Regions from separate parts of the Rhizobacter sp. P5_A1 genome, predicted to be linked through region 2. Evidence: predicted binding sites of a transcription regulator. Region 2 holds the regulator's gene; the other holds the start of a gene.
The links. The regulator FliA, encoded in region 2, starts transcription of late flagellar genes. The targets are predictions, from matches to a motif close to CTAAAGTTTNNNNNNNNNNNGCCGNTA.

Region 1 (11,499 bases), on a different contig from region 2:
GGACGCAGTGGGCGTCACGCGGAGCGAAGCACCGCGATTGCCGTCACGTGTCGCGCTGCCGGCAGATCCGATCGCCCGTGCTGCCTACCTGCACGGGCGCTTCCACTGGACTCGGCGGCCGCGTGAATCCATGAAGGCCCTGGCGGCGTTGACGGAGGCATCACAGCTCGCCCCGGACTTCGCGCCTGCGCATGCCGCGCTGGCAGACGTCTACAACACGTTGGGGTCGTGGGAGTCCGGGGCGCTGACCTCGGCCGAGGCGTTTCCGAAAGCACAAGCGGCCGCCCAGCGTGCGCTGGCGATCGATCCGTGCTGCGCAGCGGCGCACACCTCGCTGGCCTATGCGACGGCTCACTACCAATGGCAGTGGTCGACCGCCGAATCGCAGTTCGACCATGCGCTGTCGCTCGACCCCGGCTATGCGCATGCGCACCACTGGCGCGCCCACTTGTTGGTGGCGCAGAGGCGCTTCGATGAAGCGCTGGCGGCGGGCCAGCGGGCCCTCGCATTGGAGCCATTGGATGTGATCATCAACGTTCATCTGGCCTGGCACCACTGGCTCGCGCGCGACGCCGATGCCGCCATCGAACAGGCCGCACGCACCGCGCACCTCGATGAAACGGATCATTGGCCGCCGTTCTTCCGTGGCTTGGCCTGCGTGCTTTGTGGCCGAGGACATGAGGCGGTCGACGCGCTGCGTGATGCATGCCGGCTGTCGACCGGGAACGCGGTCATGCGTGCGGGCCTTGGTTTTGCGTATGCAGCGGCCGATGATCGCCGCTCTGCGCGTGCGGTGCTGCGCGAGTTCGATGCGGCGGCAAGCGATCAACGGCGCTACGCCTACGAAGCTGCCGTCATTCATGCGACGCTCGGAGACCTGGATGCCGCATTCGAGCGCTTGCATGACGCTGTCGCAGTGCGCTCCGGCTGGATTCCGTACCTCGGTGTCGACCCGAGGCTCGATCCGCTGCGTGATGATTCACGCTACCTGGAACTCGAACGTTTGCTGGGTCTGGAGCCAGCACCATTGATCGCGAGCAACAGCCGAACAAGGTCACCGCGATGACGACGAGTGACAACCAACCCAATGTGAGGACAACATGGCCAGTTACGAGGGGAGCTGCTTCTGCGGCAGCGTGAAGCTGAATGTGACCGGCGAGCCCGAAGTCATGGGCTACTGCCACTGCGAATCGTGTCGACGTTGGTCGGCCGGCCCCGTGAATGCGTTCAGCTTATGGAAGCCTGAAGCCGTCAAGGTCGCTGCCGGAGCGGACAAGGTCGGCACCTTCAATCTGACCCCGCGGAGCTATCGCAAGTGGTGCAAGGACTGCGGCGGCCACCTGTTGACCGAGCATCCCGCGATGGGGCTGACGGACGTGTACGTGGCCGTGCTGCCCGAGCTGGCTTTCAAGCCAGCGTTCCATGTTCACTATGCCGAATCGGTTCTGGCCATGCGGGACGGGTTGCCGAAGTTCAAGGACTTGCCCACGGAGGTTGGGGGTTCCGGCGAAACGCTGGCCGAGTGAACCCGGACACGCGCGCGATCAGCTCGCGCTCAACAGCTGCGAGGCGGCCTTCTCGTCCGCCTCGGCGGTCTGGATCATCTTCATCTGGGCCTCGAACTGGCGCGCCGCCGAGATCATCGCGACCATCGATTCGACCGCGCTGACGTTCGAGCCTTCGAGCGCCCCGTCCTGCACGCGCGCGGTGTCGTCGGCGCTCAGGTCGCCATCCGCGCCGCGGAACAAGCCGTCGTCGCCGCGCTTCAGCGGCGCCTCGGGCGTCACGAGCTTGAGCTTGCCGATCGCGCTGTTCTTGCCGTCGCTGCCCTTCGCGCTGACGGTGCCGTCGGCGCCGATGCTGACGACCGCGTTCGGCGGCACCTGCAGCGGGCCGCCGTCGCCGAGCACCGGCAGGCCGCTGCGAGTCGTCAGCGTGCCGTCGTTCGAGACCTCGAGCGAGCCGCCGCGGGTGTAGGCCTCGGTGCCGTCGAGCGCCTGCACCGTGAGCCAGCTGTTGCCCTTGACCGCAACGTCGAGGTTGCGGCCGGTCGCGGTGACCGCGCCGGCGCTCGCGTCGTAGCCGGTCGTCGTCTCGAGTGCATAGACGCGCGTGCTGGCGCCGCTGCCCTGCACCGGGACCGCTCGGAACGCCTGCAGCTCGGCACGAAAGCCGGGCGTCGAGACATTCGCGATGTTGTTCGCCAGCGTGTCCTGGCGCTGCATCGTCGCCTTCGCGCCCGACATCGACAGGTAGATCATGCGGTCCATCGCGAGCCCTCAGTGAGTCGAACGGTCAGCGCAGATTGACGAGCGTCTGCAGCACCTGGTCCTGCGTCTTGATCGTCTGCGCGTTCGCCTGATAGACGCGTTGCGCGGTGATCATGTCGACGAGCTCGCCGGTCAGGTCGGTGTTCGATTCTTCGAGCGCGCCGGCCTGCAGCGCACCGATGTTGCCGCTGCTCGGCGTGCCGACCGTCGGGTCGCCGGAGGCGAAGCTGCGCGCCCACAGGTTGCCGCCGAGCGGCGTCAGGCCTTGCGGGTTGCGGAAGGTCGCGAGTTCGAGCTGGCCGGCCGGCTTGGCCTGGCCGTTCGAGTACGTCGCCATCACGATGCCGCTCTTCTCGACGGTCACGCCGGTCAGCTGGCCGGCGGTGTAGCCGTCCTGCACCATGCTGGTCACGCCGAAACCGGAACCGAACTGGGTTGCGCCGGTCAGGTCGAGCGCGACGCCGGTGATCGGCAGCGTCGTCGCGCCGGCCGCGTTCGTCGTCGAAGGCACATCGAAGGCCACGGTGCCCAGCGGCGCGGTCGGCGTGCCGCCGTTGCTCGGGAAGCTGATCGTCGTGATCGGCAGCGGGTTGCCAGCGCCGTCGACGCTGACCGAAGCGCCGTTCGCGGTTGCGTAGACATTCCAGGTGTCGGTCGCCGACTTCTGGAAGTAGTAGGTCAGCGCAACGTCCTGCCCCTTCGCGTCGAACACCGTCACCGAGGTCGCGTCGTTGTAGGTCGTCGCGTCCGTGAAGTCGACCTGCGGCGTGGGCACCGGCGATGCCAGCGTCGTCGCCTTGCGCGCGTCGAGGTTCATCTCGATCTTGACCTCGCTGGTCGGGTTCGGCGCGACGCCGCCGGTCGGCAGCTGCAGCGGCACCGCGGCGCCGGGCTGGATCGTGCCGCCAGCCGAGGCCGGGTAGCCGACCAGCTTGAGCCCGGTGTTGGTGGTCAGGAAGCCATCCTTGTCGGCCTGGAACTGGCCGTTGCGCGTGTACAGCGTCTGCGAGCCGTTGCTGACCTCGAAGAAGCCGTTGCCGTTGATCGCCAGATCGAGCGGGTTGTCGGTGGTGCTGATGTTGCCCTGCGTGAACTGCTGCGTGACCGCCTGCAGGTTCACGCCGATGCCGATGCTGGTGCCGTTGATCGCGCTCGCGTACATGTCGCCGAACTCCGCGCGCGACGCCTTCGCGCCGATCGTGTTGGCGTTGGCGACGTTGTTGCCGATGACCTCGAGGTTCTTGCTCGACGCGTTCAGACCGGAGAGACCTTGCTGGAAGCTCATGGGGATTCCTTGGTTGCTTCGTGTGGATGCGGTGGGTTCTTCTGCGCGCGCTGCGCGGTCAGTTGATCGCCTTGACCGTGCTGTAGGCGACCGTGCCGGTGCGCGCCAGCTCGAGCTGCAGCGCGCTGCCCGAAGTGCTGACGGCGTTGACCGTGTCGCGCATCAGCGCGGTGCTCTCGAGCGCGGTGCTGCCGCTCGTCGCCGTGATGCGGAACGTCAGGTTGCTGGTGTTGTCGTAGCTGCCCGCGACCCAGTCGAAGCCATGCACGCCGCTGCTCTGCGCGCCGAGGTTCAGCGTGTCGACGACCTGGCCGGCGGCGCTCAGCACCTCGACCTTCACCGCGTCGGCCGGCGTCGTCAGCTCGAAGCCGCCCTGGCCGACGCCATCGGCGATGTCGATCTTGTTGCCCGGCACGATCACGCTCTTGCCGACCAGCGAGGCGCCCTGCAGCGTCTGCATCTGCAGGAACTGGCTCGACAGGCCCTGCACGCTGGTGTTCAGCGTCGCGATGCCGGTCACGGTGTTGATCTGCGCGATCTGGCTCGTCAGCTGCGCGTTGTCCATCGGGCTGAGCGGGTCCTGGTTCTGCAGCTGCGTCACGAGCAGCTTGAGGAATCGGTCCTGGCTGCCGGGATCGTCGGCAGCGCTGGTCGCGGCGCTGCTCGTGCCGTTGATGTTGCTCAGGGTGGCGGCGGAAATGGCCATGTGCGTTCCTCAGTGGCGGGCGCGTCTTACGACTGGCCCATCTGCAAGGTCTTGAGCAACAGGCTCTTCGCCGTGTTCATGACTTCGATGTTGTTCTGGTACGAGCGCGAGGCCGAGATCATGTTGACCATCTCCTCGACCGCGTTGACGTTGCTGTAGGTCACGTAGCCGTCGGCGTCCGCGCTCGGGTGCTTCGGGTCGTGCACGCGCCGGCCCGCGGTCTGGTCTTCGCTGATCGTGCTGACCTTGACGCCGGCAGCGGTCGGGTCGTTCGCGTTCGCGCCCATCAGCTGGGTCTGGAACGTGACCTGACGCGCCTTGTAGGCCTGCCCGTCGGGGCCGGCAACGGTGTCGGCGTTCGCGAGGTTGCTCGCGACGACGTTCAGGCGCTGGCTCTGCGCGCTCGCCGCAGACCCAGACACGTTGAAGATGTTCATCATGCTCATTCAGAACTCCTTCATTGGCCGGTGATGGCGCTCAACGTCATCTTCACGTTCGCGTTGATGAAGCGCAGCGTCGCCTCGTACTTCACGGTGTTGTCGGCGAAGCTGGCGCGCTCGCGGTCCATGTCGACGGTGTTGCGGTCGAGGTTCGTCTGGCTCGGCGCTGCGTACTGCAAGGTGCTGAGGCTCGTGCCGCTCGTGGCCGCGTTGGCGCCGATGTGGCCGGGCTGGCTCGCGGTCAGCGTCGTGGCCGGCTGGCCGGCGCCGGTCGCCTCCTTCAGCGCCTGTGCGAAGTTCATCTCGCGGGCCACGTAGCCCGGCGTGTCGGCGTTCGCGATGTTGCTGGCGATCAGGCGTTGGCGCTCCGAGCGCAGACTCAGGGCCTGGGCCTGGAAATCGAGCGTGTCGGTGAGTCGGTTCAGCATGCGGTACCTCGTCGCGGAATTGGCGATGTGAGCGGATTGTGGTCAGCGGGTTGCAAAACGTAAGCGGGAATAGCGGCCGGTTCACCGCCCAATTCGCGGCCATGCGGCGCGGCCCGCGCCCCTACAGTGCGGTGATGGACACCCGGCCCGCCTGCTTCGTGCTCGTCGCCTTCGTCGCCGCGGCACTGCTGTGCGGCGGCTGGCATGGCGCCGCGTTCGCGCAGGCCGCCGACGCCTCCGGCGCGCCACAGGCCGCCAACCTCGAACAGCAGGTGCGGCAGCTCGCGCTCGACGGCAGCCATGCCGGCGCGCCGGGCGCACCGCGCGTCGAAGTCACGGTCGGCCAGCTCGACCCGCGCCTGCACCTCGCGCCGTGCCAGCGCATCGAACCCTATGTGCCAGACGGCATGCGCCTGTGGGGCAAGAGCCGGATCGGCCTGCGCTGCCTGCAGGGGCCGAGCAAGTGGAATGTCTACCTGCCGGTCACCGTGAAGGTGTTCGGCAACGCGCTGGTCGCAACCAGCGGCGTCGCGGCCGGCAGTGTGCTGAGCGCCGCCGACCTGGCGCCGGGCGAGATCGACCTCGCCGAAGACAGCTCCGCGCCCATCGCGAAGACCGAACTCGCGCTCGGGCGCGTGCTGGCCCGGCCGCTCAAGGCCGGCCAGGGCCTGCGCCAGTCGCACCTGAAGGCGCGCCAGTGGTTCGCCGCCGGCGAGACCGTGACCGTGCTGGCCCAGGGCAACGGCTTCAGCGTCGCCGGCGAAGGGCAGGCGCTGAATCCCGGCATCGAGGGCCAGCCGGTGCGGGTGCGCACCGAAAGTGGGCGAGTACTGACCGGCCAGCCGATCGGCGAGCGCCGGGTGGAACTCGCTTTGTGAACCATCTTTTCCTGGAACGCTCAGAAAACTCTAAAGTCGCCCAGTCCCGGGCCGATACAAGGTGCACATTGAACGGTCCGGGCAGGCGCCCTGGCCCTTGGAGAGCACCATGAAGATCGGCAATCCCGCAGACAAACCCGCACCGGTGGTGGTCGGCAACGGCACGCCCGCCGCCGCGAACGGCTCGGCGCAGGCCGCGGCCGCCATCCCGGCACAGGCCGATGCGAGCGCGAAGATCGAGCTCTCGAACACCGCCTCGACGCTGCTGACCGGCGGCGCGACCGCCGAGTTCGACGCCGAGAAGGTCGCCCGGATCGCCAAGGCCATCGACGACGGCACCTTCAAGATCAACGCCGAGGCGATTGCCGACAAGCTGATCTCGAACGCGCAGGAGCTGCTGGGCAAGGTCCAATCCTGAACCCTACTTCTTCACCACGGGCCCGAACTCCCATGTCCTCCCTGGTCCCCGAAACCGAACTCGAAACCGCCCTCGCCGCCGTCGAACATCGGCTCAGCGCATTGGGCATGGCGCTGTGCGTGCGCGACACCGTGGGCATCGATCTGCATGCCACCGAGTTGCACCGCGCGCTCGCGACGGCGGTCGATCAATTCGCGCTGGCCGCGCGTCGCGGCTCCGTGCCGCCGGCCCTGCGCCATCGCCTGGCCAACACCAGCGGCCAGGTCGCCGCGCAACGCGAATCGCTGGCGCGCGCCACCGCCGCGCTCGATCGCGCGATCGACGTGCTGATGCCGCGCGACAGCGCAGCGCTGTACTCGACCCTCGGCAGCGCCGATCGTGCCGCGCGCGGCGGGTCGGTGCTGGCCTGACTTCCCAGGCTCCTAGCCCGGCTCGACCGGGGTCAGCCACAAATCCTTCGCCAATCTGACGCAGGCCTCGCGGCCCTGGTAGTAGCCGGGCAGCGTCTGGATCTCGCGGTAGCCGAGCCGCGCATAGAACGCGCGCGCCGTGCCGTTCGTCAGCCGCGCCTCCAGGTACACCTGCCCGACGCCGGCGACCAGCGCCGAACGCTCGAGCCAGCCGACCAGCGCACTGCCGATGCCGCGCCGGCTCGCATCGGCGCGCACCGCGAGCAGCAGCAGGTGCGCCTCGTCGTCGTGGTATTTCATGATGCCGAACCCGAGCACATGCCGCGCTTCATCGACCGCGACGACGACGTTCGTCGCCCGATCGCGGAGGCTGCGCCGCACGCGCGGTGCGGTCCAGCTCCAGCCGAGGCCGTGCTCGACGCGATCGCGCGACAGCGTCGCGATCGCCGGCGCATCATGCTGCGTCGCGAGCCGAAGGGTGGGGGCTGCGCCCATCTCGCGCGCTACTTGACGGTGACGTCGAAGCCCACCGTCTGCGTCGCCGGGTTCAGGCTGTGCGGGCGCCGCAGCGCGAACTTCAGGTTGACGCGGCCGGCTGCCTGCGGCTTCAGACGCCACACCGTCGTGCCGCCGGCCTCGGCGGGGTTGCTGTCACGCTGACCGCGCTCGAAGCGCGACCCGAGCACGTTCAGCACGCCCGGGTTCAGATCGACGACCGACCACTCGAGGTTGTTCGCGACCGCCCATGCCGAGCTCGGCAGATCGACGCGCAACTCCTGCGCCGCCTCGAGCACGACACTCGCGCCGTCGTTGAGCTCGGACACGGTGACCGTCGCCTTGCCAGGCGCCTGGACCACGCTGCGCACGACCACCGGCTTCGGCTTGTCGGCGCTCGCGCACGCGCCGAGCAGTGCGAGCGCCACGGCCGCTGCGAGGCCGCGGCTCGACCGGCGCAAGGTCTTCGTCATTCGTTCGTTGGTCATGCGGTCGGAAGTCTCGATAGGGGCACGTCAATAGAGGCTGGTCTTGAGCCGGCCGGGCAGATCGCGGTCGTAGGCCGCGCCGTCGATCTGCGCCTGCGTCAGCGCCGCGAGAATCGTGCCGGGCGACGGCAGGCGATCACGGGCGACATGGCGCGAGGCATCCCACAACGCCGCGCGCACGATCGCCCGCGAACACTGGAAATACACGGTCTCGATGGCGATCACGAGTATCGAGCGCGGCCGCTTGCCTTCGACCTCGAAGCGCGCGAGCAGATCGGGCGCGACGCTGATGTGCGCACGGCCGTTGACACGCAAGGTCTCGCCCATCCCCGGCACCATGAACAGCAGCGCGACGCGCGGGTCGCGGATCACGTTGCGCAGGCTGTCGGCGCGGTTGTTGCCGCGCCGGTCGGGCAGCAGCAGCGTGCGTTCGTCCTCGACGACGACGAAGCCCGGCGCGTCGCCGCGCGGGGAGGCGTCGAGCCCTTCGGGCCCGGCGGTGGCGAGCACCGCGAACGGCGCCGCCTCGACGATCGCACGGTAGTGCGGGTGCAGATGATCGACCTCCTTGCGGACCGAGGCCGCGCCCGGCTCGCCGTAGAGCGCGGCGAGCGTCGCAAGGTCGTCGATGCGGTGCTCGGGCAGTGTCGGGGGTGTCGTGGTCATCGGCAAAGGGTATCAAAGTTTGCACCGCGCGCCGCCGCGCTATCCTTGGCGCCCCCCGGTCCGCGCGCCGGCACCGTTGCCATGACTGCCCTGCACATCACCGACATCGAATCCGCCATCAACTGGTGGCGCGAGCGTGCGCCGTCGCCCGACGGCATCACCGCCTGCGCCGAGGTGCGTGCGCTGGCGACCGTGTATGCGCTGATGGTGTACTACCACGAGGTCGAGTGCGACGAGGCGACCATGCCCGCCCCCGCCCGCGACGCCTGGCTCGCCTGGTACGCGAGCACGCCCGACGCGCCGTGCATCGCGATCTGCTCGACCAGCCAGGGCGACGCGGTCTGCAAGGGCTGTGGCCGCACCTTCGACGAGGTCCAGCACTGGCCGGCCATGACGCCGGCCGAGAAGCGCCGGACCTGGCGTCGCATCACGATGGACGGCAGCGCCTGGCGCTTCAACAGGTACGCCGAGCGCGCGGCGCCCGAGCAGGCCTAAGCCGCCAGCGGCAGCGACAGCACGAAGCAGCTGCCGCCGCCATCGCGCCCGTCGCAGCGCACGCTGCCGCCGTGGCGCTCGGCGATCTGCTTCACGAGGCTCAGGCCGAGGCCGACGCCGCCGGCCTGCTCGGCGTGCCCCGGCAGCCGGAAGAACGATTCGAAGATGCGCTCGCGCATCGCCTCGGGCACCCCGGGCCCGCGGTCGCAGACGCGGATCTCGGCACGGCCGGCGTGCGCCTCGACGACCACGTCGACCTCGTGCCCGCCGTAGCGCTGCGCGTTCTCGAGCAGGTTGCGCAGCGCACGGCGCAGCAGCCGGTCTTCGCCGACCACGGTGGTCGGTGTGCCGTCGACCGCGGCATCGATGCGGGCTGCCTCTTCGGCCACCATCCCGAGCAACTCGACGCGCTCGTTGCGTTCGGGCGTCGGCGCCGCATCGAGGCGGCTCGCGAGCAGCACCTCTTCGACCAGCGCATCGAGCTCGGCGACGTTGGTGTCGATCTCACGCTTGAGCCGTTGGCGCTGCACGGGCGGCGCGTCTTCGAGCATCGACACCGCCATCTTCATGCGCGCCAGCGGCGAGCGCAGCTCATGGCTCGCGTTCGCCAGCAGCGACTGGTGCGATCGCACCAGCGCCTCGACGCGCGCCGCGGCCACGTTGAAGCTCGATGCGACGGCGGCGACCTCGTCGTGCCCGGTGACGCGAACCCGATGGTGCAACTGGCCGGCACCGAACTGCTCGACGCCCTGCTTCAGCGCCTCCAGGCGCCGCGTCAGCCGCCGCACGACCGGGTAGGCGCCGGCCGCCACCGCGATGAACAGGATCACCAGCACGACGACCAGCCCGAGCCCCTGCTGCCAGGCCGGCGGCATGAACGGCAGGAACGGCGGGCCGTTGCCGGGGCCACCCGGCCCGTCCCCGCCCGGATGCGCACCCGGCGGGCCGGCGAGGCCAAGGCGGCTCTGGCGGATCAGCCCCGGACGCATGATCCACAGCGTGCGCCCGTCTTCGAGCCGCACCGCGAGCGCGCGCGCCGGACCCTCGGCCTGACGGCGTGCGAACGAATCGGATTGCGCGATGCGCACGCCGTTGTCGCTGTCGAGTGCCAGCGGCAGGCGCAGGCGCAGCGACCATTCGCGCAGCGCAGCGGCCTGGTCGTCGGCCGGCTGGTCGTGGCCGGGCAGCGAACGCTGGATCAGCTCGGCCCAGGCGCTCATGCGCTCGGTCAACACCGACTCGGCGCGAACGCGCTCCTGCTCCATGTGGCGCTGAAAGACCCAGCCCGACGCGCCGGCGAACAGCAGCAACACCACCACGACGGTGGCGTAGATGCGCAGGTACAGGTTCTTCATGCGCGGATCATGACGGCACCGCGGCGCGCCGCCCCGCCGGCGCCGCTACGCACTGCTCTCGTCGGCGTCCTGCTTGCGCGCGAACACGTAGCCGGCACCGCGCACCGTGAGCACGCGGCGCGGCAGCTTCGGGTCGTCTTCGATCACGGCCCGGATGCGCGAGATGTGCACGTCGATCGAGCGGTCGAAGGCCTCGAGCGGGTGGCCCTTCAGCGAATCCATGATCTGGTCGCGCGAGAGCACGCGACCGGGGCTTTGCGCGAGCACGACGAGCAGGTCGAACTGGTGGCCGGTCAGGTCGCAGATGGCGCCGTCGAGCCGTGCCACGCGCGCGCCGAGATCGACCTCGAGGCGCCCGAAGCGCAGCACGTCGTCGCTGGCCGGCGGCGGCGAGGCGCGGCGCAGCAAGGCCTTCACGCGGGCCAGCAGCTCGCGCGGTTCGAAGGGCTTGGGCAGGTAGTCATCGGCGCCGAGCTCGAGGCCGACGATGCGGTCCATCGGCTCGCCGCGCGCGGTCAGCATCAGCAGCGGCAAGTGGCGGTGGCGCGCATCGGCGCGCAACTCGCGGCACAGGTCGAGGCCGTCGCCATCGGGCAGCATCAGGTCGAGCACGAGCGCATCGAAGTGGTCGGCCGCGAGGCGCTCGCGGCCCGCCGCGAGCGAACCGGCGGTCTCGACCTCGAAGCCGGCACCACGCAGGTAGTCGCCGACCATCGACGCGAGGCGGGTGTCGTCGTCGATCAGCAGCAGGCGAGCGGACATGGCATGAGAGGCAGTGGGCAGGTGCGAAGCGGTCATCACGGCGCTTTGAAGGGCGAGTGCGGCCAGGCCGCTACCGGGGGCAAGCATAGCCTTGGCACGCATCATTTCGCCGGTGCCGGGGCTTCGCCGCGCGGGCTGCGCTCGTGCTGCATGCGCTGCATGCGATCTTTCATCATCGCCTGGCGCTCCTTCATGCGTTCGCCGAGCTTGGCACGCTGCTCGGGCGTCAGCACCTTCGCGACATCGAGCATCGCCTGCAGCATGCGCTTGCTGGCCTGGTCGTGCTGCGCGAGCATCTGCTGGCGCAGCGTTTGGGCGGCGCCGGCATCGACGCTCGGCGCCGCGAAGATCTGCATGCCCTTCTCGTGCAGCTCGCGGCCGGCATCGCGCTGGGCCTTCAGGT
Region 2 (11,499 bases):
CTCGCCGGCGTGATGGGCGACGAGCAACTCTATCGGCGCCTGTTGTGCATGTTCCGAGACCGGGAAGCCAGCTTCGCGGCCCGTTTCGGCGCTGCCCGTGCGGCGCACGACATGGTCACAGCCACGCGGTTGGCGCACGACCTGAGGAGCGCGTCCGGCACCCTGGGGGCGACGGCCGTCCGCGAGGCCGCTGGGGTGCTGGAACACGCCTGCTCCAACGGCGCAGGCCCGGCGGAAATCGACGCGCTGCTCGCGACGGTGGTCGAGCATCTCGACCCTGTGATCGCCGGCTTGCGCTCGCTCGAGGCCGGGTCGGCGCGAGCCGGTGCAGTTCCTCTTCTCCGCGCTTCTTAGCGAAGCATCGTACTGTGCGTGCTGCTGGCGTGAGGCACGAGAGCCTGCCTCGCCAACTTGGGGCCCGAAGAGTTCGAAATGAGAGCGTGGGGCTGTCGCTGTCCAGCGACCCGATTGGGCTCGATCCCGATGCGTGCTTTCGCCAACGACCGCTTCTTGGTCCGGCTCGTTCGCAGCACGGTTCGACAAGGGCTGACGAAGGTCGAGTGCCCCAGGGTTCCCGCGCCGATCCCACTCCTATACTGCACCGCGCCGGCCTCGAGCCGAGCCCCAACGAGACGAGGAGACGGCCGTGCACCTCAATCGCCGCGACGTGATGTTCGCCTTTGCCGCCAGCGCCGCCCTCGGCGGCTGTGCCACACCAGCGGCGCCGGCTGCTGACTGGCAGCAGTTCTCCGCCGGCGACGGCACCGCTATCCACTACCGGCGTTGGGTATCGGCCGGCGCGGCACCGAAGGCAGTGCTGCAGATCGTGCACGGCGCAGCCGAGCACGCCAGCCGCTACGATCGTTTCGCGCAGGCGGCCGTTGCGAGCGGCTATGCGGTCTACGGCACCGACCATCGCGGTCACGGCCGCACGCGGCTGCGCTCGGGCCGCACCGGCGATGCCGGCCCCGATGCCTGGAACCGGATGGTCGAAGACGAAATCGCCTTCACGCAGCGCCTGCGCGCCGCGCATCCCGGTGCCAAGCTCGTGCTGTTCGGCCACAGCCTCGGCTCGTTCATGGCGCAGGACTACATCGAGCGCCGCAGCGATCTGCTCGACGCGCTGGTGCTGAGCGGCACGTCGTACCGTCCGGGGGTGCCGCCGCAGCTGATCGATCTGCTCAACGACGCGGTGCGCAAGGAGCCGCTCGGCGACTCGGCGGTATGGGCGGGCCTCTTCAAGGACTACAACAAGCCCTTCGGCGGCCCCACAGGCTTCGAGTGGTTGAGCCGCGATTCTTCCGAAGTGAAGAAGTACGTCGACGATCCGCTGTGCGGCTTCGCCTTCAGCAACGAGCTGGCGCGCGACATCTTCGTCGGCCTCGCGCGCATGCGCGACCCGGCACTCGAGGCGCGCATTCCCAAGCCCTTGCCGGTGCTGGTGATCCAGGGCGAGCTCGACCCGGTGGGCGAGAACCTCGTCGGTACGCGGCGCCTCGTGGCGCGCTACCAGGCGCTCGGGATGTCGCGCATCGAGACCCGCTACTACACGGGTGCGCGGCACGAGTTGCTGAACGAGACCAACCGCGACGAGGTCCAGCGCGAGGTGTTGGCGTGGCTGGCGAAGACGGTTTGAGCGGTCCTGAAAGCCACATCCCGAGTCATTGCTCGCGAGACGTCACGCGACGCCAGCGCTCGCCCAATCCGCACGATTCGCGGCGGCGTTGAGTAGGCTCCTATCGTGCAGCGCGCCGCCGCGATCATCGGTTCCGCGATCTTCCTGGTCATCGCTCCGGGCACGCTCGCCGTGTACGTCCCTTGGTACCTCACGCACTGGCACTTCGCGCCTCCGCTATTCCCGAGCGCGCGCGTGCTCGGCGCCGCCCTGATCGTCGCCGGGTTGCCCATCTTGCTCGATTCGTTCGCTCGCTTCGCGTTGCAGGGCCTCGGCACACCGGCGCCCGTGATGCCTCCCAAGCGCCTCGTCGTCACCGGGTTCTATCGCTACGTCCGCAATCCGATGTACGTCGCAGTCACGGCGTTGATCGCCGGCCAGGGCCTCCTGTTCGGGAGCGTCACGGTGCTGGAGTACGGCGCGATCGTGTGGGCCGGATTCTTCTTGTTCGTTGTCGCCTACGAAGAGCCTGCGCTGGGCGAGCAGTTCGCCGACGAGTACAAGCGCTACCGGGCGAACGTGAGGCGATGGTTACCGCGCATCACCCCATGGCGCGGGTAGGTGATAAGAACGCTGCGTGCGCGTCGTCGTCCAGCATCGCAGCCGCTACCACTATCCGAGACCGGCGCTGCTGGGCCCGCAGCTGATCCGGTTGCGGCCGGCCGATGCATCGCCTGCACTGGCTGCGCGATCCGCACGGCAATCGCGTCGCGCGCGGCACGTTCAGGGCCGGGCAAGCGGTCTCCGGGCTCGACCACGCCCGGCCCAGGCGCCGAAGTGGCTGCGCTTCACCCCTCTTATCCGGCTCAAGTTTCAGGGCCGTCCCGGAACAATGGCGCAGCACCTCCCGGTGCGTCCCGCCACCCCGCTTCCGGAGCTTCCGACCGACATGAACCCGTTGCAGCAGTTGCAAGCCTGGCTCGGCCCGAACGCGAAGGCGATCCGCTCGATGGCGGCGCCGCTGGTCGTCGTGATGATCCTCGCGATGATGGTGCTGCCGTTGCCGCCGTTCGCGCTCGACCTGCTGTTCACCTTCAACATCGCGATGGCGCTGATGGTGATGATGGTCGCGGCCTACATGGTCAAGCCGCTGGACTTCGCGGCGTTCCCGTCGGTGATCCTGCTGACGACGCTGCTGCGGCTGTCGCTGAACGTCGCGTCGACCCGCGTCGTGCTGCTCGAGGGCCACACCGGCGCCGGCGCGGCGGGCGCGGTGATCGAGTCGTTCGGCCACTTCCTGATCGGCGGCAACTTCGCGGTCGGCCTGATCGTGTTCGCGATCCTGGTGGTCATCAACTTCATCGTCGTGACCAAGGGTGCCGAGCGCATCGCCGAGGTCGGCGCGCGCTTCACGCTCGATGCGATGCCCGGCAAGCAGATGGCGATCGACGCCGACCTGAACGCCGGCCTGATCGACGACAAGGAGGCGAAGCGCCGGCGCGCCGAGGTCGGCGACGAGGCCGAGTTCTACGGCTCGATGGACGGTGCCAGCAAGTACGTGCGCGGCGACGCGATGGCCGGCCTGCTGATCCTGTTCATCAACATCGTCGGCGGCTTCGTGATCGGCGTCGCCCAGCACGACCTCAGCGCCGCGCAGGCGGCGAACAGCTACATCCTGCTCGCGGTCGGCGACGCGCTGGTCGCGCAGATCCCGGCGCTGCTGATTTCGGTCGCCGCGGCGATGGTCGTCTCGCGCGTCGGCAAGGGCGAGGACGTCGGCAGCCAGATCGCGGCCCAGGTCTTCAGTTCGCCGAAGGCCCTGGGCATCACCGGCGGCGTGATTGCGCTGCTCGGCGTGATCCCGGGCATGCCGAATGTCGTGTTCCTGTCGCTCGCGGCGGGCTTCGGCTACGCGGCGTGGTGGATGCACCAGCGCGACAAGCGCGCCGCCGAGACGCCGCCGCCGCGCCCGGCCGAGGCCGCGCAGGCCAACCCCGAGGCGACCTGGGACGACCTGATGCCGGTCGACACGCTCGGCCTGGAGGTCGGCTACCGGCTCATCGCGCTGGTCGACAAGGCGCGCCAGGGCGACCTGCTCGGCCGCATCAAGGGCGTGCGCAAGAAGTTCGCGCAGGACGTCGGCTTCCTGCCGCCGCCGGTGCACATCCGCGACAACCTCGAGCTCAAGCCCAGCGCCTACCGCCTGACCCTGCGCGGCGCGGTCGTCGGCGAAGGCGAGGCCTATCCCGGCATGCTGCTCGCGATCAACCCGGGTGGCGCGACGACGCAATTGATCGGCACGCGCACCACCGACCCGGCGTTCGGGCTGCCGGCGGTCTGGATCGAGGAGCGCCAGCGCGAGTCGGCCCAAATGGCCGGATTTACGGTTGTTGATTGCTCGACCGTCGTGGCGACGCATCTTTCACACTTGATGCAACTTCACGCGGCCAAATTGCTGGGCCGCGTCGAGACCCAGCAGCTCGTCGAGCACGTGACGAAGCTGGCCCCGAAACTGATCGAAGACGTGGTCCCCAAGATGGTTGGCATCGCCGCACTGCAAAAGGTTCTGCAGCTTCTTCTCGAAGAAGGCGTGCACATCCGCGACATGCGCTCGATCGTCGAGAGCCTGGCCGAGACCGCCGCGACCGTCACCGACCCGGCCGAACTGGCGCGCCGCATCCGCATCCACCTGGCGCCGAGCATCGTGCAGCAGATCTACGGGCCGGTGCGCGAGCTCGAGGTGATCGCGCTGGAACCCGAGCTCGAGCGCCTCGTCACGCAGGCCCTCAATTCGCCGCACGGCGCGGCGCTCGACCCCGGCGTGGCCGAGACGCTCGCGAAGAGCGCCGCGGATTCCGCAAAGCGCCAGGAAGACCTGGGCCACCCGGCCTGCCTGCTGGTGCCCGACATGATCCGCGCGCCGATGGCGCGCCTGCTGAAGCGCGCCGCACCACGTCTGCGCGTGCTCGGCCACAGCGAGATTCCTGAAACGCATTCGATCCGCATCGGTTCGATCATTGGAGCCCACTCATGAACGTTCGTCGCTTTACTGCGCGCACTTCGCGCGATGCACTCGTTCTGGTGCGGCAGGCCCTGGGCGAGGACGCGGTCGTGCTGTCCACCAAGCCGTCGGTCGATGGCGTCGAGGTGCTCGCGATGGCGCCCGAGGGCATGAAGCAGATCGAGCGCATGGCGGCCAAGACGCCGGCCGCCGCGGCGCCCGCCAGGCCGGCGCCGGTGCACAGCGAGGTCGATGTCGACGTGGCCCAGCTGTCGATGAGCACGCTGTCGTTCCAGGACTATGTGCGCGAGCGCATGCTGCGCCGTCGCCAGGCATCGATGACCACCGAATCGCCCTCGCCGCAGACGCCGGCGCGCGACGAGCCGCGTGTCGCGGCGGCGCCCGCGCCGGAGCGCGCCAGCGTGCTCGAGCAGCGCATGAGCGTGCCGGCAGCGCCGGTGCTGCGCGAGGCACCGCCGGTCGCGCAGAGCTACGCGCCGGCGCTCGCCGACCTGCAGCCCGAGCCATCGGCGAACCACGCCGCGTCGCGCCGCGACCAGGAAGACATGATGAGCGAACTGCGCTCGATGAAGGGCCTGATCGAAGAGCGCTTCGGCGCGCTCGCCTTCATGGAGAAGCTGAATCGCCAGCCGGCGCAGGCACGCCTGACGCAGAAGCTGCTCGACTGCGGCTTCTCGCCGGCGCTGATCCGCAAGATCGGCGACAGCCTGCCGATGGACGTGAGCGACGAGGCCACCTGGGCCGCCAACGTGCTCGAACGCAACCTGCTGACGGCCGACGCCGAAGCCCCGCTCGAAGACCAGGGCGGCGTCTACGCGCTGGTCGGCGCGACCGGGGTCGGCAAGACCACCACCACCGCGAAGATCGCCGCGGCGTTCGCCGCCAAGTACGGCGCCGCGAACCTCGGCCTGATCACGCTCGATGCCTACCGGATCGGCGCGCACGAACAGCTGCGCGCCTACGGCCGCATCCTCGGCGTGCCGGTGCACACCGCGCACGACCGGGCCTCGCTCGAAGACCTGCTCGAGCTGCTCTCGGCCAAGAAGATGGTGCTGATCGACACCGCCGGCATGGCGCAGCGCGATGCGCGCACCCGCGAGCTGCTCGACATGCTGAGCCACCGCTCGATCAGGAAGCTGCTCGTGATCAACGCGGCCTCGCAGGGCGAGACGATCGAGGACGTGATGATCTCGTACCACGCCGCGCTGTGCGCCGGCGTCGTGCTGTCGAAGATGGACGAGGCCGTCAAGCTGGGGCCCGCGCTCGACGCGCTGATTCGCATGAAGCTGAAGGTGATCGGCGTCGCGAACGGCCAGCGCGTGCCGGAAGACTGGCATCGCCTGTCGGCCAACGCGCTGGTGCACCGGGCGCTGCGCGCCGGCGGCAGCAGCGCCTACAAGCTCGACGCGAGCGACGTCAGCCTGATTTTCACCGCGCCGCTCGGCCAGAGCGCGCGCCCCGACGCCCGCACGGCGCGCCCCGCGCTGCACGCCTGATTCCGACGCGCCGATGAACCGCTCTTCAGCCGCGACCACCCCCATGTCACGCTCCATTCCGCTCGACCAGGCCGATGGCCTGCGCCGCCTCTTCGCCCACTCGCGCGTGTGCCTGCTGCCCGTCGTCTCGAACCCGAACGTCGCGTTCGGCGGCGTGATGCTGGAGCGCCTGTGCACCGCGTTCGCCGAGCACGGCAAGCACACGCTGGTCGTCGACGCCGCCGAGCGCGCGAGCCCGCACAGCGAGATGGCGCTGCTCGATCTCGCCGCCTGCGTCGAGCCGCTGTCGGCGCGGGTCTCGTACCTCGCGGCGCGCGGCCTGCCGCTGCGCTTCGTCGATTCGACCGGCTCGACCGCGGCCTTCCTGCAGGCGGCGATCGAGGCCGCGCCGCAGTGCGACGTGGTGCTGGTGCACGCCAGCGCCTCCGACCTGTGCCGGCTGTTCGCACGCAGCCCCGATCTGGAGCGCGTACGTCCCTTGCTGCTCGCCGACGACCGGCCCGCGAGCGTGACCCACGCCTATGCGGCGATGAAGCTGCTGACGCAGCGCGCCGGCCTGGTCGTGCACGACCTGCTGCTCGGCGCCGCGAAGCACTCGCCGCGCTCGGAGCGCATCGCGATGCAGATCGCCACCTGCGCCGACGACTTTCTCGGCGCGGTGCTGCGCGACTGGGTCCAGATCGACCCGGCCTGCGATGCCACCGAGGCGCCGACCCCCGAACTGCGCCGCCTGGTGCGCGAGCAGCTGCGATCGGCGCACGGCGACGCACTGCACGCGGCGCCGCCGCACCCGATCACGAACGCTGGAGCCGAGCTCGCATGGGCCCACAACTGAATTCTTCGGAGCAATCCATGTACACCGCCAAAGGCCAGCTGGATCTGAACTCGACCTTGAAGCAGTACAGCCCGCTGGTGCGCCGCCTCGCGCACCAGATGATCGCGAAGCTGCCCGCCAACGTCGAGATCGACGACCTGATCCAGGTCGGCATGATCGGCCTGGCCGACGCGCTGAGCCGCTTCGACGCCGCGCAGGGCGTGCAGTTCGAGACCTTCGCGACGCAGCGCATTCGCGGCGCGATGCTCGACGAGCTGCGCGGCAACGACTACCTCTCGCGCGGCACCCGCAAGCAGCAGCGCACGATCGAATCCGCGGTGCACAAGCTAGAACAAAAGCTCGGCCGCGCGCCGGCCGAGAGCGAGATCGCGAAAGAGATGGGCACGACGCTGACCGAATACCAGGAACTGCTCGGCAAGGTGCGCGGCACCCAGCTCGTCTACCTCGAGGACATGTCCGGCGACGAGGGTGACAACGACTTCCTCGACCGCCATGTCGGCGACGAGGAGAGCAACCCGCTCGCGCAGCTGCAGGACCACCGCATGCGCGAGGCGCTGGTCGAGGCGATCAAGGTGCTGCCCGAGCGCGAGCAGTACGTGATGAGCATGTACTACGAGCACGACATGAACCTGAAGGAAATCGCCGCGGTGCTGAAGGTGACCGAATCGCGCGTCTGCCAGCTGCACAGCCAGTCGATCGCGCGGCTGCGCGTGAAGCTGCGCGCCTACTGACGCCGGAGCATCCGATGCTGCTGACGCTGAAGCGGGCCCCGAAGGCGACGATCGACCCGGTCGACCCGGTCACGCTCACCGCGCAGCCCGATCTGGACGCGGCGATCCGCACGATCGGCCAGCAGGCCTCGACGATCGGCCGCGAATCCGCCGAGGTGCGCGGGCTGCTCGACGACACGACCAAGGCGTCGGAGCGCGGCGTGGTCGCGGTGGCCGCGCTGACGGCGCAGGTCAAGGACATCAATCGCGCACAGGCCAGCATCGGCAGCGTCTCGACCGCCGGGCTCGGCGCCGTCGAGCGCGTGCGTATCGCGGTCGAAGGCGTCGGTCGCGAGGTCGGCGACGTGGTCTCGACCTTGCGCGATGTCGCGCAGGCGGCCGAGAGCATCTCGCAGATCGCGCTGCAGACGAGGCTGGTCGCGTTCAACGCGTCGGTCGAGGCGAAGCGCGCCGGCGACGCCGGGCGCGGCTTCGGCGTCGTCGCCGATGCGGTGAAGGACCTGGCCGGCAAGGTCGAGTTCTCGTCGAAGGAGATCATGCGCACGGTCGGCGTGCTCGACAAGCGCATCGACGCGCTCGCGCGCGAGATCCGCTTCGACGAAAACGCCGCGCAGCGTGGCGAGTTCCATGCCGCGCTGGCCGATGTGCAGGGCGCCGTCACGAGCATCATCCAGGCTGCCGAACAGAGCCGCACGATCTGCGCCGGGCTCGATTCGCAGATGGTCGGCATCGCCGCCGAGATGGCCCAGACCGGGCGGGCGCTCGGCGCCGCGATGAAGCGCAGCGAGGCCTTTCTCGGCGTCTCGGAGCACCTGATCGAGCTCGTCGCCGAGTGCGGCATCGAGACCGAGGACACGCCCTACATCGACGCCGCGATCGCCGCGGCGCAGCAGATCGGCACGCTGCTCGAGGAGGCGGTCGCGAACGCCGCGATCCCGCTCGCGAGCCTGTTCGACGAGGCCTACCAGCCGATGCCGAACACGAACCCGCCGCAACACACGACGCGCTTCGTCGCGCTCGCCGACAAGCTCTTTCCGCAGGTGCAGGAGCGCATGCTGGCGCTGAGCCCGAAGGTCGTGTTCTGCATCGCGGTGGACCGCAATGGCTATGTCGCGACGCACAACCGCACGTACAACCAGCCGCAGCGCGGCGACCTCGCGTGGGACAGCGCGAACAGCCGCTACCGTCGCATCTTCAACGACCGCACCGGCCTGGCCTCGGCGCGCAACGAGCGCCCGTTCCTGCTCCAGACCTACCGTCGCGACATGGGCGGCGGCAGCTTCGTCGTGATGAAGGAAGCGGCCGCGCCGATCCGCGTGACCGGCCGGCACTGGGGCGGCCTGCGCCTCGCGTTCAAATTCTGAAGGCCATGATCTGGCCCCTGCCGGCCCTGCTGGCCTGGGCCCTCGGCTGGGTCGTGTTCGCGTTGCTGCGCTCGGTCGACGCGCCGCTCGCGGTCGCGATCGCGGCGGCCGTTGCGCTGGGTGCCGCGCTCAGCGTGCTCGGCAGCACGCCATGGCGGCGCCTCTTCGTCGCCGCCGGGTTTCCGTTGTCGCTCGCGGTCTCGGGCATCGCCGGTGCGCTGCCGGCATGGGGCTGGCTGCTGCCGCTCGTGCTGCTGGCGCTCGTCTATCCCATCAATGCGTGGCGCGATGCGCCGTTGTTCCCGACGCCCGCCGGTGCGCTGCAGGGCCTGGCGCAACTCGCGCCGCTGGCGCCGGGCGCACGCGTGCTCGATGCCGGCTGCGGCCTCGGCGACGGCCTGCGCGAGCTGCGCCGCGAGTACCCGGGCGCCGCGTTGCACGGCCTCGAATGGAGCTGGCCGCTGCGCCTGCTGTGCGGCTGGCGCTGCCGCTTTGCGACACTGCGGCGCGGCGACATCTGGGCCGCGGACTGGTCCGGCTACGACCTGGTCTACGTCTTCCAGCGCCCCGAAAGCATGGACCGCGCGGCCGAGAAGGCGACGCGCGAATTGCGGCCCGGCGCGTGGCTCGTCAGCCTCGAATTCGACGCACCCGGTTTCGCGGCGACGAAGGTGATCGAGTGTCCTGACGGCCGGCGCCTGTGGCTCTACCGCGTGCCGTTCCGCGCCCGGCCTGCGTTGTCGCCGCTGCGCGACTGAGGGCTCAGGCCGGCCGTGCCAACCGGGCGCGGTGCCGCACGACCTGCGCGCGCACCTGCGCCGGCGCCGTGCCGCCGAGCACGCCGCGTGCGTTCAGCGAGCCGCGCAGGCTCAGCACCGCGTAGACATCGTCGGCGATCAACGGGTTGAACGACTGCAGCGTCGCCAGCGGCAGCTCGGAGAGATCGAGCCCGCGCTGGATCGCGAGCTTGACCGCATGCGCGACGACCTCGTGCGCGTCGCGGAACGGCAGGCCCTTCTTGACGAGGTAGTCGGCCAGGTCGGTCGCGGTCGCGTAGCCGCGCGAGGCCGCGCGCTCCATCGCCTCGGGCTTCACGGTGATGCCGGCGACGAGCTCGATGAAGATGCGCAGCGTGTCCTTCAGCGTGTCGACGCTGTCGAACAGCGGTTCCTTGTCTTCCTGGTTGTCCTTGTTGTACGCCAGCGGCTGGCCCTTCATCAGGGTCAGCAGGCCCATCAGGTGGCCGACGACGCGGCCGGTCTTGCCGCGGGCAAGTTCGGGCACGTCGGGGTTCTTCTTCTGCGGCATGATCGACGAGCCGGTGCAGAAGCGATCGGCCAGGTCGATGAAGCCGAAGTTCTGGCTCATCCACAGCACCAGCTCTTCGCTCAGGCGCGAGAAGTGGATCATGCACAGCGCCGCGGCCGACGTGAACTCGATCGCGAAATCGCGGTCGCTGACCGCGTCGAGGCTGTTCTGGCAGATGCAGGCGAGGCCCGAGTCGTCGACCATCCCGAGCGTGCGCGCGACGCGCTCGCGGTCGAGCGGGTAGCTCGTGCCGGCCAGCGCCGCGGCGCCGAGCGGCAGCCGGTTGGTGCGCCGGAACACGTCGGCCATGCGCTCGGCGTCGCGCGCGAACATCTCGACGTACGCGAGCAGGTGGTGCCCGAAGCTCACCGGCTGGGCCACCTGCAGGTGCGTGAACCCGGGCAGGATCACCTCGGCGTTCTTCTCGGCGACCTCGACCAGCGCGCGCTGCAGCTCGGTCAGCAGCCCGGCGATCGCGCCGATCTCGTCGCGCAGCCACAGGCGCACGTCGGTCGCGACCTGGTCGTTGCGCGAGCGGCCGGTGTGCAGCCGCTTGCCGGCAGCGCCGACCAGGCTGGTCAGGCGCGCCTCGATGTTCAGGTGCACGTCCTCGAGATCGAGCTTCCACTCGAAGCGGCCGGACTCGATCTCCTCGGTGATGGTCTGCATGCCGCGCTGGATCGCGGCGTGGTCGTCGGCCGAGATGATCTGTTGCGCCGCCAGCATCTCGGCATGCGCGAGGCTGCCGGTGATGTCGGCCTTCCACAGGCGCTGGTCGAAGCCGACGCTGGCGGTGTAGCGCTTGACCAGCTCGCTCATCGGCTCCGAGAACAGGGCCGACCAGGCTTCAGATTTTTTGTCGAGTTGGTTGGAGGACATCGGTGCTGCGCTGGACAATGCGGGTCTCGGATTCTATCGAGGCCACCGTTCCCGCCCCTTCAGCGATGCCAGCACGCCCGCCGACACCCGCTACGCCCGCCGCCGCGCCCACACGGCCCGGCGAACTGCGCACGAGCGGCTTCGGCACGACGCTGTTCGACGCGCTCGCCCCGGTCGATGCGGCGGCGGTGGCCCCGGTGCCGGGCTCGGTCTTCGATGTCTGCCACGTCGGCGTCGTGCTGCGGGCGC

Region 1: flgM (flagellar biosynthesis anti-sigma factor FlgM) is a predicted target of FliA. The motif match lies at 6,038-6,064, and genes of this name have one in related genera.

The regions. Positions count from the first base shown of each region.
Region 1 covers NZ_JBFUKR010000004.1:304,596-316,094, forward strand. The annotation lists gene AC1DTW_RS06535 (hypothetical protein) at 1-1,066, shown strand, start outside; gene AC1DTW_RS06540 (GFA family protein) at 1,101-1,526, shown strand; gene flgF (flagellar basal-body rod protein FlgF) at 1,545-2,270, opposite strand; gene flgE (flagellar hook protein FlgE) at 2,296-3,555, opposite strand; gene AC1DTW_RS06555 (flagellar hook assembly protein FlgD) at 3,614-4,261, opposite strand; gene flgC (flagellar basal body rod protein FlgC) at 4,288-4,707, opposite strand; gene flgB (flagellar basal body rod protein FlgB) at 4,719-5,129, opposite strand; gene flgA (flagellar basal body P-ring formation chaperone FlgA) at 5,264-6,007, shown strand; gene flgM (flagellar biosynthesis anti-sigma factor FlgM) at 6,117-6,425, shown strand; gene AC1DTW_RS06580 (hypothetical protein) at 6,458-6,835, shown strand; gene AC1DTW_RS06585 (GNAT family N-acetyltransferase) at 6,848-7,330, opposite strand; gene AC1DTW_RS06590 (protease inhibitor I42 family protein) at 7,339-7,818, opposite strand; gene AC1DTW_RS06595 (pyridoxamine 5'-phosphate oxidase family protein) at 7,846-8,484, opposite strand; gene AC1DTW_RS06600 (DUF3717 domain-containing protein) at 8,566-8,979, shown strand; gene AC1DTW_RS06605 (sensor histidine kinase) at 8,976-10,334, opposite strand; gene AC1DTW_RS06610 (response regulator) at 10,380-11,096, opposite strand; gene AC1DTW_RS06615 (Spy/CpxP family protein refolding chaperone) at 11,198-11,499, opposite strand, start outside.
Region 2 covers NZ_JBFUKR010000002.1:78,526-90,024, reverse strand. The annotation lists gene AC1DTW_RS02210 (response regulator) at 1-354, shown strand, start outside; gene AC1DTW_RS02205 (alpha/beta hydrolase) at 647-1,636, shown strand; gene AC1DTW_RS02200 (methyltransferase family protein) at 1,742-2,236, shown strand; gene flhA (flagellar biosynthesis protein FlhA) at 2,565-4,649, shown strand; gene flhF (flagellar biosynthesis GTPase FlhF) at 4,646-6,133, shown strand; gene AC1DTW_RS02185 (MinD/ParA family ATP-binding protein) at 6,177-6,968, shown strand; gene AC1DTW_RS02180 (RNA polymerase sigma factor FliA) at 6,986-7,699, shown strand; gene AC1DTW_RS02175 (methyl-accepting chemotaxis protein) at 7,714-9,063, shown strand; gene AC1DTW_RS02170 (class I SAM-dependent methyltransferase) at 9,069-9,821, shown strand; gene argH (argininosuccinate lyase) at 9,826-11,250, opposite strand; gene AC1DTW_RS02160 (sensor histidine kinase) at 11,316-11,499, shown strand, end outside.